2 regions of the Cellulosilyticum sp. I15G10I2 genome follow, and region 2 is predicted to be linked to the other one. Evidence: a T-box and tRNA genes for the amino acid it is inferred to sense, from the RefSeq annotation. Region 2 holds a T-box; the other holds one or more tRNA genes.
The links. The T-box of region 2 lies ahead of tyrS (tyrosine--tRNA ligase). A T-box ahead of a tRNA ligase gene usually reads a tRNA of that ligase, here a tRNA-Tyr.

Region 1: it encodes a tRNA-Tyr, which carries the amino acid that the T-box ahead of tyrS (tyrosine--tRNA ligase) is inferred to sense. The anticodon was not compared.

What each region holds. Positions count from the first base shown of each region.
Region 1 covers NZ_FMMP01000010.1:566-6,918, forward strand. The annotation lists rRNA gene rrf (5S ribosomal RNA) at 1-70, shown strand, start outside; tRNA gene BN3326_RS11585 (tRNA-Pro) at 77-151, shown strand; tRNA gene BN3326_RS11590 (tRNA-Lys) at 218-290, shown strand; gene BN3326_RS11595 (sensor domain-containing diguanylate cyclase) at 344-1,384, opposite strand; tRNA gene BN3326_RS11600 (tRNA-Gly) at 1,645-1,716, shown strand; tRNA gene BN3326_RS11605 (tRNA-Tyr) at 1,731-1,811, shown strand; gene BN3326_RS11610 (tetratricopeptide repeat protein) at 1,860-2,684, opposite strand; gene BN3326_RS11615 (phosphatase PAP2 family protein) at 2,880-3,731, shown strand; gene BN3326_RS21230 (DUF1540 domain-containing protein) at 3,797-3,964, shown strand; gene BN3326_RS11620 (hypothetical protein) at 4,067-5,362, shown strand; gene BN3326_RS11625 (GntR family transcriptional regulator) at 5,453-6,103, shown strand; gene abc-f (ribosomal protection-like ABC-F family protein) at 6,194-6,353, opposite strand, start outside.
Region 2 covers NZ_FMMP01000009.1:284,875-291,227, reverse strand. The annotation lists gene BN3326_RS09940 (YeiH family protein) at 1-1,201, shown strand, start outside; gene BN3326_RS21990 (hypothetical protein) at 1,234-1,407, shown strand; T-box leader at 1,532-1,790, shown strand; gene tyrS (tyrosine--tRNA ligase) at 1,881-3,092, shown strand; gene BN3326_RS09930 (glutathione peroxidase) at 3,368-3,850, shown strand; gene BN3326_RS09925 (MarR family winged helix-turn-helix transcriptional regulator) at 4,155-4,583, shown strand; gene BN3326_RS09920 (SDR family oxidoreductase) at 4,580-5,434, shown strand; gene BN3326_RS09915 (FAD-dependent oxidoreductase) at 5,488-6,195, shown strand.

The DNA of each region.
Region 1 (6,353 bases), on a different contig from region 2:
GCAGGTTAAGACTAAGTCGGCCGATGGTACTTGTCTGGAGACGGACTGGGAGAGTAGGTGGTTGCCAACTTTAAGCCGGGGTGTGGCTCAGTTTGGCTAGAGCGCCTGATTTGGGTTCAGGAGGCCGCAGGTTCGAGTCCTGTCACCCCGATTTACATAGGTTATGAAGAGGTAGGTTTACATACCTACCTTTCATTATGTAAACAGATAGGTATATGGGTCACTAGCTCAGTTGGTAGAGCACTTGACTTTTAATCAAGTGGTCCCGGGTTCGAATCCCGGGTGGCTCATAAAAAAGGTTCTAAGCTTTATATTAAATATAAAGTTTAGAACCTTTTTGGTGCTAGAAATTAAGTATTACTTTATTTTTGCCTGTTCTTTTGCAAACATATAGATTTTCATCAGCCTTTTTGAGGACATCATTAAGTGAAAGAGATTCGTCAACTTTAACATAAACTCCGAAACTAGCAGTAACAGAAGAAGAAATACCTTCATCTCTAATAACTGTTTTTTCTATTTCTCGCCTGATAGCTTCTACCCGTTGAAATACTTTAGTTTTATCAGTAAAATTATAAAAGAATATAATCATCTCTTCACCACCGTACCTTGCAACGATATCATTAGGACGCGTACCGCTTTTTATAATAGAAGATACTTTTTTTAGTACGGCATCACCGTAAGGGTGACCATAGGTATCATTTATCACTTTAAAGTTATCTAGATCAATCATAACAAGGGTATAATTCTGTTCATCTAAATGCGGGATAGCCTCAAGCGTTTCAAAGAAATATCGCTTATTAAATATACCAGTAAGCCCATCTCTATAGGCACTTTCCTTGATTTGAGTATATAAGAGATTATTTTCGATAGCTACACCTACATGATTAGCCAGTGATGATAGAAATGTTGCATGATCTTTAGAAAAATAATCTTTTTCTTTATGCTGAATAAGTATAAATCCTACCGCACGATTATCTACTTTGATCGGAACCCCTAAACAAGAGAAAACACTTTCTTCAGCATTTTGAGTTTCATAGATAGGCTTATTACTATTGATAATAAACTCTTCTTCAAGATGATCCAAAATAAGTTTTTTTTCTTCTTCTATAGAGGAGTAAGAAAAAGTTTTAGGCGTTGTTTCTATATATTCATTATTTGATTTAATATATATAGTAGAATATTTAGCACCAAATACACCAATCAACATATCATTAATCAATGAAAACAAATTTTGGTCTTTAATGTATTGATTAATATATTTACTTATTTCAAGTAAGTTAGTAAATACATTCAGTTTTTTTTCAAGCATTATGACTTGTTGGGATAAGTCAAAGATAGTTTTTTCAGTAAACATTTGATACTTCTCAAAAACCTGAGGATCCATGATAACTTCTCCTTCTATTTATAAAATTATAAAATAGATAATATAGTCATTATATAATAAGTACTATAAAAATATAAGGTGTTTCAGATAAATTCTCATAAATATAAAAAGAGATAAATTTTTATGTAAATCTCAAAAGTATTTAAAATAGTAAATGAATTTTTAAAAGTTTAATATGTCTTAAAATAAGATTAGGGGTTGCATCAAAGTCGAAAATCTGATATAGTACTTGAGTGAGCTTAATTAATAGCGAATATCATGCGTGAGTGGCTCAGTGGTAGAGCATCTCCTTGCCAAGGAGAGGGCCGCGGGTTCGAGTCCCGTCTCGCGCTGATTAATTTAATAGGGGAGGATTCCCGAGTGGCCAAAGGGGGCAGACTGTAAATCTGTTACGATAGTTTCGAAGGTTCGAATCCTTCTCCTCCCATCAAAAAACCAGTTAAGTGTAGACTTAGCTGGTTTTTTATTGAAAAAATTATGCCTTCAGCTGTTTCTGGGCTATTTTCATATATTTTTTAGATAAGCGTTTTTTATTTTGCTTTCTACACACATAAGAGAGATTAAAATAGATTTGCAAGTGAGAAGGACAAATTTTTATAATACTTTCAAGGGTCAGCTGAGCAAGATCATATTTTTTTAAAGCGTAGTAACATTCTGAGATGTGTGCTAAATAATCAATATTCCCTGGATGCAGTGCTTTGGCTTTATTAAGTGCTTCAAGTGCTTCGGGAAAAGAACCAAGTTCCATTAAAGCAAGTCCTAGATCATTATAAGCCAGGTCATATTGGGGATCCACTTGAATACATTTATTATAGTATTCACATGCTTGATGTAAATGACCCAGCATATGGTAAGCCTGGCCGCTTAGATACAATGCCTCTAGTGAATGCTTGTTTTTTTTGAGAATTAAAGTACAATAGTCAATACATAATAAAAAATCATCCTGATTTGAAGCTTTCTTAGCATAGTATAAGAGATTAGATGTTTTAGACTCTAATATATTTTGATATTCATCAGCTAAAGCGTAAGGAACGGATCTTTCTATTAAGAGCTGCTTTAAATGTTCGGATGAAAGTGCATTTAGCTTTTGATAATAGTATAGAGCTTTGCAGAGTATATAAAGAGAAGCATGTTGGTAAAGAAAATGAAGTTGATCTAATATGTATGCACTGCACGCAGCAGTTTCATTGAGTGCAAAAAGGAATTTGATTTTTTGATAAATATAAAAACAAGAGTGAGAGCTAAAGACTATAGCACAGTCTATATGCTGTATTGTATCAAGTAGTTTTCTCTGGGACATGAAATGCATGGCCTGTTTAAAATAGTAGTTAGGTGAAATGTCGATAGTTGGAACTGTAGTTTGGCTGACTATAATAATCCCTCCCTCTAAATAAATGAATAATTAGAATAATATATATTGTAAATCAAAAAATATACATATACAATATATATGTACAATATCTTTAAGTTTTAATAAAGAATAAGGAGCATTACAATGAATTTTCAAATACAGATCCTTCAGTATTTAGAGTCTATAAGAACAGAATTCTTAACTTCCCTTATGGTAGTTATTACGATAATGGCTGATAAATTGTTTTTGATAGCACTTATTGCATGTTTATATTGGTGCGTTGACAAAGTAAAAGGTGTGAGGCTTGCATGGATGCTTCTTTTAAGTGATGCATTTAACAAAGTCATTAAAATGACCTTCAAAATGCCTAGGCCTTTTGAAAAAGGGGTAGTTCTTCCTGTAGGCAGTGAAGAGACAGCTGGGTATTCTTTTCCAAGCGGACATACCCAAAGAGCAACAAGTTTTTGGAGTGGCAGCATGCTTGTTTTAAAGTCTAAGGCAAGTATTTTGATGGGAATATGTATCATTCTGCTTACAGCACTTTCAAGGATCTATTTAGGCCTTCATTGGCCAGCAGACACGGTAGGAGGTATTGCATTTGGGGTGCTAGCGGTCTTGTTTGCAAATCAGCTCTTAGGAGAAAAAGCAGTTATAAGCAGATGGCATGTAATGGCAGTAAGCTGTCTTGTTCTAGCGGCGCTTATAGCACCTATTGAGAATGATTTGACTAAATCTGTCGCTGCTTTATGGGGCATGACATGGGGGGCGTATATGGAGCAAAAATATATCCATTTTAAGCCCATTCAAAAAATGACTATCCAAATACTTAAGGTAATTATAGGCATATTTGGAGTGCTGATTATTTATGTAGGTGTTAAAAAAATGCTTCCTCCTTACAAAGTATATGACATGATAAGGTATGGCTTATTATTTCTATGGATCAGTGCAGGAGCACCTTACTTATTTAAGGGTCTAAATACTTATTCTAATCCATAATTAAACGGATAAAACGATTAAAAAAAGAACACAATACTTTTATAAAACTACAAGGAGTTGATTGTATGAATATGAGTATTGAGTGTGATGTAATAGAGTGTAAGTATAATAATAATGTAGAAAGATACTGCATGTTAAATAAAATAAAAGTCGTTAAACATACGGAGGCTTTATGTAGTACCATACAGGCAACTGATTGTTCAAGTTTTGAATTAAGAGATGAGCACCAATAAGAAAATCTTATTGGTGCTTTGTTAATTTTATTTTTAAGTAAAAGTAATAAATGGTATTAATAACACATATGAATAGAGTATAAAAAAAATGGGGGGATGGACATGCTCATAGAACAGAGCTATAAAGCATCTATGGCTAAAACTTTTTGTATACTATTCATAATAGCTATAACATGGACAGGCATGAATCTATATCGTTATTATACTGGACCAGAAGTAAAAATAGATACGTATATTAAGCATTTAGAAAAAAAGGAATATCATAAAATTTATGAGATGTTTGATAATGGGCCAGAACTTAATTGGTATTCAAAAGAGCAGATTATTGAATACTATACAAGAAGCTATGATAGGGAGAACAGCTTAGTAGAGATAATGAAAAAAGGAAGCGTTATTTTTAAAGGGGATCCTTCAAGTAAAGAAAACAACATAGCGTTTTGTAACGTTAGGTATATCTATAACAGCGGTGAAAAAACGGTGCCCCTTTATCTTGAGAAAATCAATAATGAGTGGCGTATTAAATTTCCTTTCCTATTATCAGAAGTTAAAATACATGCACCATTAGGTTCAGCTGTTTATATCAATGAGAGAAAGATTGAGACTTATGAAAATGAAATGTACATAGAAAGAAATGTGCTACCTGGTAAATACAAGATACAGATAGAATTTCCCAATCAAATTTATAGTACTTATAATCAAGTGATTAATGTACCTGATGAAAAAGAAGTTTTTCTGCCCTACAATACTCTGAATGTTGAGGTAGCAACAGCTAAAAATATGATCGTGCAGCTAGATGATATTAAAAAAAATAGTACGAATGGCATTGCTTCCTTCAATAACATGTTAGAAGGTAATTATAAACTAAGAGTATTTAGCCCAAATAATTTTATTGATCCAGTAGAAATGAACATAGGTGTAGATAAAGATACAAGATTATTTAGTGTGTTTGATATAACCTTATCTCAAACAGGCAAAGCTTATTTAGACGAGTTTATAAAAGCTTTTTATAAGAGTTATTTACAAGATATTAAAGATCAAAAATGTACGCATATAGAGGCTTATATTCACGAAGAAACAAGCAAAGACTTTATGAGCAATTTTACGCAGTGGTTTATTGAAAATAAAAACATTCAGGATGCAAAAATAGCAGCTGTACCGAGTCAGATGGAGATTGATAATTTAGGATTTTTACATACAGATGTATTAGAAACAATAGAATTAACCAATAAAGAATTTGATGAATATGAGAACAGATATATTAACAGGCAGTATCAGGTTATACTAGAATGGGATACAATAATTGATATATCGCAGGAGAAGTGGCTGATTACTGATAGAACAATGAAACAAAGTATTGTTTCATACAAAGATTTAGAGGGAAAATGGGTGCAATATTAAAGAAAAAACTATTGAATCTTACCCAAAATTTGATAGAATGTATTGTATACTATTATACATATAGTGCTATGAAGTTTAAGGAGGACAACTGTGATATACCAGCCTGATTCATCAGATAAATCATCCCTTAGGGGGAAGGTATTTAGTGCGATACGTGAGTCAATTTTAGAAGGAAGATATAAAGAGGGGGATGTACTTAGAGAAACAGTGATAGCAAATGAGCTTCACGTTAGTCGAACACCTGTTAGAGAAGCTATACGACAATTAGAATTAGAAGGACTTGTCCATTCGATTCCTAACAAAGAGACAGTTGTTTCTGGCATAACCCATGAAGATGTACAAGATATTTTTATGATCCGCAATAGATTAGAAGGGCTTGCAGGAAGACGTGCAGCAGAAAGGATTACCCAAGAAGAATTAGAAGAAATGGAAGAGGTGTTGGCTTTAACCGAATTTTATATAAATAAAAATGATATCAATCATATTAACGAATTAGATCATAAATTCCATGATATTATTTATAAAGCAACTAAAAGCAAGATTTTAAAACATCTGCTGTCTGATTTTCATGCTTACGTCCAAAAAACCAGAAAAGAGTCTATTGCCACGCCTGGCCGTGCTAAACGCCTTCTAGAGGAGCATACAGACATTTATAATGCCATAAAAAATAGGGAGATCGAAAAAGTAGAAAAGCTTATCGATCAACATGTGCGTAATGTAACTACTAATATGCATTTATAAAGAATAGGTTGTCGTATTAATCATTTTTGATACGACAACCTATTTATAATTATTTAAGACAATAAATTTATGTCATTTAAACAAAATAGCTTATTGACTGAATTCATCTAAAGTTACACTCAGATTATCCCACTTTTCATAGAGTGTCTTAATAAGTTCACTTAATCGTTCTTTTTCTGTCATTAACTCTCTAGATTTAACAAAATCAGTATAGATTTCTTCAAGACATAGTTGTTCATCTATTTTGGCA
Region 2 (6,353 bases):
ACTGCCGCTAAGATGGGGACCTGGAAGAAAAGGCGCAGAGACCATTGCATCAGCTATCCCCCTTGAGAGTTTATCAGGCATTTTTATAACAGGGATCATCAGTTTAGCTTTATTTGGTTTGGCGATTTTATTTATCAAAAAAGATGATTTGAAAAAATTTATCATAGCATTTCCTTTTGTTTTTGCTTTAGCTATCTTAGCAGAACTCGGTGGAAATTATGACCCTTGGAGACATTATGGTTTTAATAGTGTAATCTGGGCACTAGGAATTGGTATCTTTATTAGTAATACGATTAAGGTACCTCATTTTATTAAAGCAGCTATTCGTACAGAATTGTACATAAAAACAGGATTGGTACTGCTTGGTGCTTCTATTTTATTTAATCGTGTGCTGGCACTAGGTTTTATGGGGCTTGGAGTTGCTTGGGTGGTAACACCTATTGTCCTTATAGCAATGTACTGGTTTTCACAAAAGGTTCTAAAGATGCAAGATAGTAAAGGTTTAGCAATAACGATAGCTTCGGCTACTTCAGTATGTGGTGTATCGGCAGCCATTGCTGCAGGGACAGCCTCTAAATCCAAAAAAGAAGAGATCAGTCTTGCTATTTCTATTACACTTATCTTTACAGTGATTATGATGATTGGCATGCCGGCTCTTGTTAATGCTCTAGGCATAGATCCGATTGTTGGCGGAGCTTGGCTGGGCGGCACAATCGATGCGACGGGAGCAGTTGTTGCAGCAGGGGCTATGCTCGGGGAAGATGCACTAGAAGTTGCGTCGGTTATTAAAATGGTACAAAATATCTTAATTGGTGTGGTTGCTTTTGCCATAGCTATTTTCTTTGCCACAGTCGTAGAGAAAAAATCAGCAAGTGAGGTTACGGTAGGACCTGCTGAAGTTTGGGTGAGAATGCCTAAGTTTATTTTTGGGTTTATCGGTGCTTCACTATTATTTTCATTCTTCCTTCCGCAAGATATAGTAGATGTCAGCTTGAAGACAACAAATGGATTCCGTGAGTTTTTCTTTACTTTAGCTTTTATTAGTATAGGGTTGGAATCCAACTTTAAAGAAATGGCTGGTATGGTAAAAGGCGGTAAGCCGCTTGCACTCTATCTAGTAGGGCAAGCCTTTAATCTTATCCTTACTTTAATTGCAGCAGAGATCTTTTTTAGCGGCAGATTTTTTACACTGCCTTTCTAATATCACCTTAAACTTAGGAAAGGAAGCTGGTTATGAAATATTTTAAATCACTGTTATTAGCTACCATTTTAGTGGCGGCAATGTATATTATTGTTACTGATGCAGGGGATTCCATGAGTCAAACCAGTGGAGCTGGTGATATTTGGTGGATGGATACTGTGGATGTAGATCGGGCTTATAGAAGTATTATTGAGAAACAGCAATAACATAGATGGGATTTTTTGTGCACGTTTAGTAGGTTGACTTGCCCTAAATTATCGCCTATAATACTAGTAATTTAATAGCTGCATAACGAAGATTTGTGGCATGCCGCATTTCGGAGTATAAGAAATAAAAGCTGTGATAAGAATGAGTAGCAATTAAGATGCCAGACAGAAAGTTACCGGGTGATGAGAGGTGCGTGGATAGGGATTGTGAATACATCTTTGAGCTGTGTACCGAACAGTTTAACTTAGTAGGCTACAACGGAAGTCGGCACCCGTTATCGTGCTAGAGTATCTCATCTTTTGATGACGTACTTGACAAGGTAAGTAATGTGAGTTACTTATGAACTTAGGGTGGTAACACGAGATGTCATCTCGTCCTTTTGAAAACAAGAGGGCGAGTTTTTTTATTGCCAGTTTTTTGTTCTTATAGACCTTGCAAATATTGAAAATAATATTTCAAGGAGATGTTAAATATGTTAAAACCAGAAGAACAAATACGAATTATTTTAAAAGGGGTGCACACCCTTGTAAGTGAGGATGAGTTGCTTTTAAAACTCAAAAAGTCCAGTGAAAGTAATAGACCCTTAACGATTAAACTCGGACTCGATCCTTCGGCACCAGATATTCATCTAGGACATGCGGTTGTGCTGCGTAAGATCAAGCAAATGCAGGATCTGGGGCATCGGGCAGTCATTATTATCGGTGACTTTACTGGAAAGATTGGCGATCCTACCGGAAAATCAAAAGGCCGGGTTGCACTTACTGATGAACAGGTACAGGAAAATGCACAGACTTACTGTGAGCAGATATTTAAAGTGCTGGATAAGGATAAGACAGAAGTGCGATTTAATAGTGAGTGGCTTTCTAAACTGACTTTTGAAGAGGTGGTTAAGCTTGCTGCAACGACTACTGTTGCCAGAATTCTTGAGCGGGATGATTTTCAAAGAAGATATGAAAACCAAATTCCTATAGGGGTCCATGAGTTTTTTTACCCGCTGATGCAAGCATATGATTCGATCGAACTAAAAGCAGATATTGAGCTGGGCGGCACTGATCAAACCTTTAATATCCTAATGGGCAGAACACTCCAAAAAACATTCAATGAGGAGCAGCAGATTGCTATATTTATGCCAATCCTTGAAGGCTTAGACGGTGTGGAAAAAATGAGTAAGAGCCTTGGTAATTACATTGGTGTAAGTGATTCTGCTGAGGTAATGTTTAAGAAGGTAATGGAAGTGCCGGACAATCTTATACTCAAATACTTTGAGCTTGCTACAGATGAGCATCCGGATGAAATAGAACAGATCAAAGCAGATCTTAGTGCAGGTAAAAACCCTAGAGATGTCAAATACCACTTAGCTCAAATCATAACTGCGCTCTACCATCCATCAGAAGAGGTGGAAAGAGCGATTGAATATTATGAGACTGCCTTTAGTAAGAAAGCTATTCCAGATGATATACCAGAACTTTTGCTTGAAGGGGATACAGTAACGATTACGGATATTATCCCACAGCTTATAAAGATGAACTGTATAAAGAGCAAAAATGAATTTGTCCGCTTAATAAGTCAAGGAGGCGTGCAGCTTAATGGGGTCAAGTTAGTATCAGCTGATATCAATAGAGTTATTATAGCTAATGATGTGATGAAACTTGGTAAAAAGCGTTTTATAAAATTAATAAAATAATATGAGGATGCTGTATGCATTTCATTAAGGAAAGTAGGGGGGTGACCCCCTACTTTTATGCCTCAATTTTTCGCCTTTTATTAAAAGTATGTTAATAAAGCTTATGGAACAAGTTGCATTTGACAAGGTCGATAAATGGCTATATAATCAAACTATATTAATTGTGCAAAACTTAATTTTGAGAAATGATGTGCTGTAGATTTACTTAGCAGCTTTTAATGAAAGCGATTTAGGGGATATCAATAAAATCAAATTTAAAAGGAGAAGTGACGTATATGAACTTTTATGATTTTAAAGCAAAAAAGATGAATGGTGAAGAAGTTAAGATGGACGCTTATAAAGGCAAAGTGATTCTGGTTGTCAATACGGCAAGCAAGTGTGGGTTTACACCACAGTTTGAAGGGTTAGAAGCATTATATAAGACCTATCAAGAGGATGGATTAGAAATTTTGGGGTTTCCATGTAATCAGTTTGGTAAGCAAGATCCAGGAACGAATGAAGAGGTGGAGCAGTTTTGTAAGCTAAACTATGGGGTTTCTTTTACGATGTTTGAAAAGGTGGATGTAAATGGAGACAATGCACATCCGATGTTTAAATTCCTAGCCCATGAAGCCAAAGGTATTTTAAGCAATAAGATAAAATGGAATTTTACTAAGTTTCTTGTAGATCAAGAAGGAAATGTTGTAGCTAGATATGCACCAACCTATAAACCAGAAAAATTAGATGAAGCCATTAAAGACCTACTTAAAAAATCATAAAATCAAAGAGCAAAGTATATTCCCCTAAGCGAGTGTTTAGGGGATTTTTTATGAAACAGGAAAGTGCGTCTTGCTTGCAAGGGACCAAACTTTCCTGTTTCACAAGCGTGTGCGTTTTTTGCACACTTTCTTGTAGAGGGGCAGAAAATGCCAGAGGGAAGTATGAAACTTTGTGAGTGTAAGATCTAATAGCCTCAGGGGAAAACCTCGCGATGATAGACTAAAAAACAGTTGACAATAAGGCATTTAATTTATACAATTTAGTTAGGTTAACTAACTAAAAATAAAAGTAGGAGAGGTTACAATGCAGGGAAATATCATTCAGGCAGCAGAAGAAATAGGCATGTTTTGTAGATTGCATATGAACATAAAAAAAGGGTTGCCTATTAGATCAAGTGAAATGGGGGTGCTCATATATATACAAAAACAAGACGAACCTGTTACGCCATTAATGATCAGTCAATTCTTTCAAATTGCCAAACCTTCGGTGACGGTGATGATTAATGAGCTGATTAGAAAAAAATATTTGGTGAAGGCGCCATCGGCTACCGATGGGAGAAGTTATACTGTTTCTATTACGGATAAAGGACAGGAACTAGTTACATCAACGCATGATGACTATTTTAAAGCCATAGCACTTCTTAAGGAAAAAATGGGAGCTGAGGATTTTGGTGTATTTCTTAAATTACTGCAAAGTGCAAATACAATACTAAAGGAAACTAGAAGCCAATGAAAATACTTATAACTGGTGCATCGGGAAATGTAGGAAGATATGTGATAAAAGAATTACTTAGTAAGGGGGAAAGCATAGTTGCAGCGGGGACCAACGTTGAGAAGTTAAAGCAGATGTTTGATGATAGAGTCGATGCCGTACAATTTGACTTTGAAAATCAAAAATCATTTGATAAAGCACTAACAGGGGTAGATCGTGTGTTTTTAATGAGGCCCCCGCATCTTGGCAAGTCAGAAGACATGTATCCGTTTATTGATGCTATGAAGGCGCATCATATAAAACTGGTCTCTTTTCTATCCTTAATGGGTATTGAAAACAATACTATACCCCCACATTATAAGATTGAAAAATATATTGAAAAGTTAGGCATTCCATATGCCCATATCAGACCGGGATTTTTTATGCAAAATCTCTCAGGGATTCATGCCGCAGAGATTAAAGAAAAAAATGAGATATTTATTCCGGCGGGTAAGAGTAAAGCAAGTTTTATTGATGCCGAAGACATTGGGCTTTCGGCAGCGACGCTGTTACATCAGTCAGAAAAGTACAAAAATACAGCACATACTATAACGGGATCAGAGTCTTTAGATTATTATCAAATCGCAGAAATTTTAAGTAAGGTTACTGGTAAAAAAATCATATACCCAAAACCTAGCTTCTTGAAGTATAGAAACTGCTATATTAAGCAAAGGGGGTTAGATAAAAATTATGTGAATGTGACGATAGCCCTTTATTTCATGACAAGAATGGGTACAGCCAAACGTGTAACTAATGAATTCTACCAGCTCACTGGGAGAAAACCCAGAACTTTTCATGAGTTTGCAAGTGAGCATATTAAATGTTTTATATAGAATAGTGTATACCTATAAATAAAGTGCCAAATCGTGAGAGGGGGAATAGGATAATGCGTTTATTAAAGGATATTTTGCCGATATTTAAAAAACATCAAATTTATCTCAAAGAAAAATATAGAGAAGCAGGAGACATCTACACATTTGTTTTTGAAATGGAGCAGCCAATATATTGGAAGGCTGGTCAGCATGGGGTATTTACAATCGAACATACAAAGATTAGTAAACCTACAAGGGCATTTAGTATCGCATCAATACCATCTGAAGGACACATCAAGATATCAATGAAAATCAGTGAAAATCCAAGTGAATATAAACAAGCTTTATTAAGTCTTCAGCCAGGGATAAAAGTAGCTATGAGAGGTCCTATAGGATCGTTTTATACGGACAATCAAAAGCCGCTGCTCTTTATCGCTGGAGGAATAGGGATAACTCCATACAGGGCTTTGATACAAGATCTTTTACTAAATAATACGGAGCTTTCGAGTGATGTCCAACTGCTTTACCTGGATAGTCAAAAAGCGTTTATATACAAAGCGGAACTCGATAAGGCTGATAAAGAATTCGGTGTTAAAACTCACTATTTAGCTAAACGTGAAGATTTGCATGAGGAAATAGAAAATTTTATCGCTAAGCACAATAATGAAGCTGAGTATTTTATTGTTGGATCAATAGCAATGGTTAAGTCTATAGAAACTCTGGTGAAAAGCAGGGGAGTTAAGAAAAAGAATATCAAAAAAGATCCATTTATTGGTTACTAAAATCTATAAATAAGAACGCAAAGAATCCATAGAATCCATAGAATTCATAGATATAATAATTGATTGGAACCATGGAGACAAGAAAGTTTATACAGGCAAGTAGAGCGTGCAGTGCTGATAAAGTGAGACTAGAGCGTTTTATATGTTCCCTCAGACGG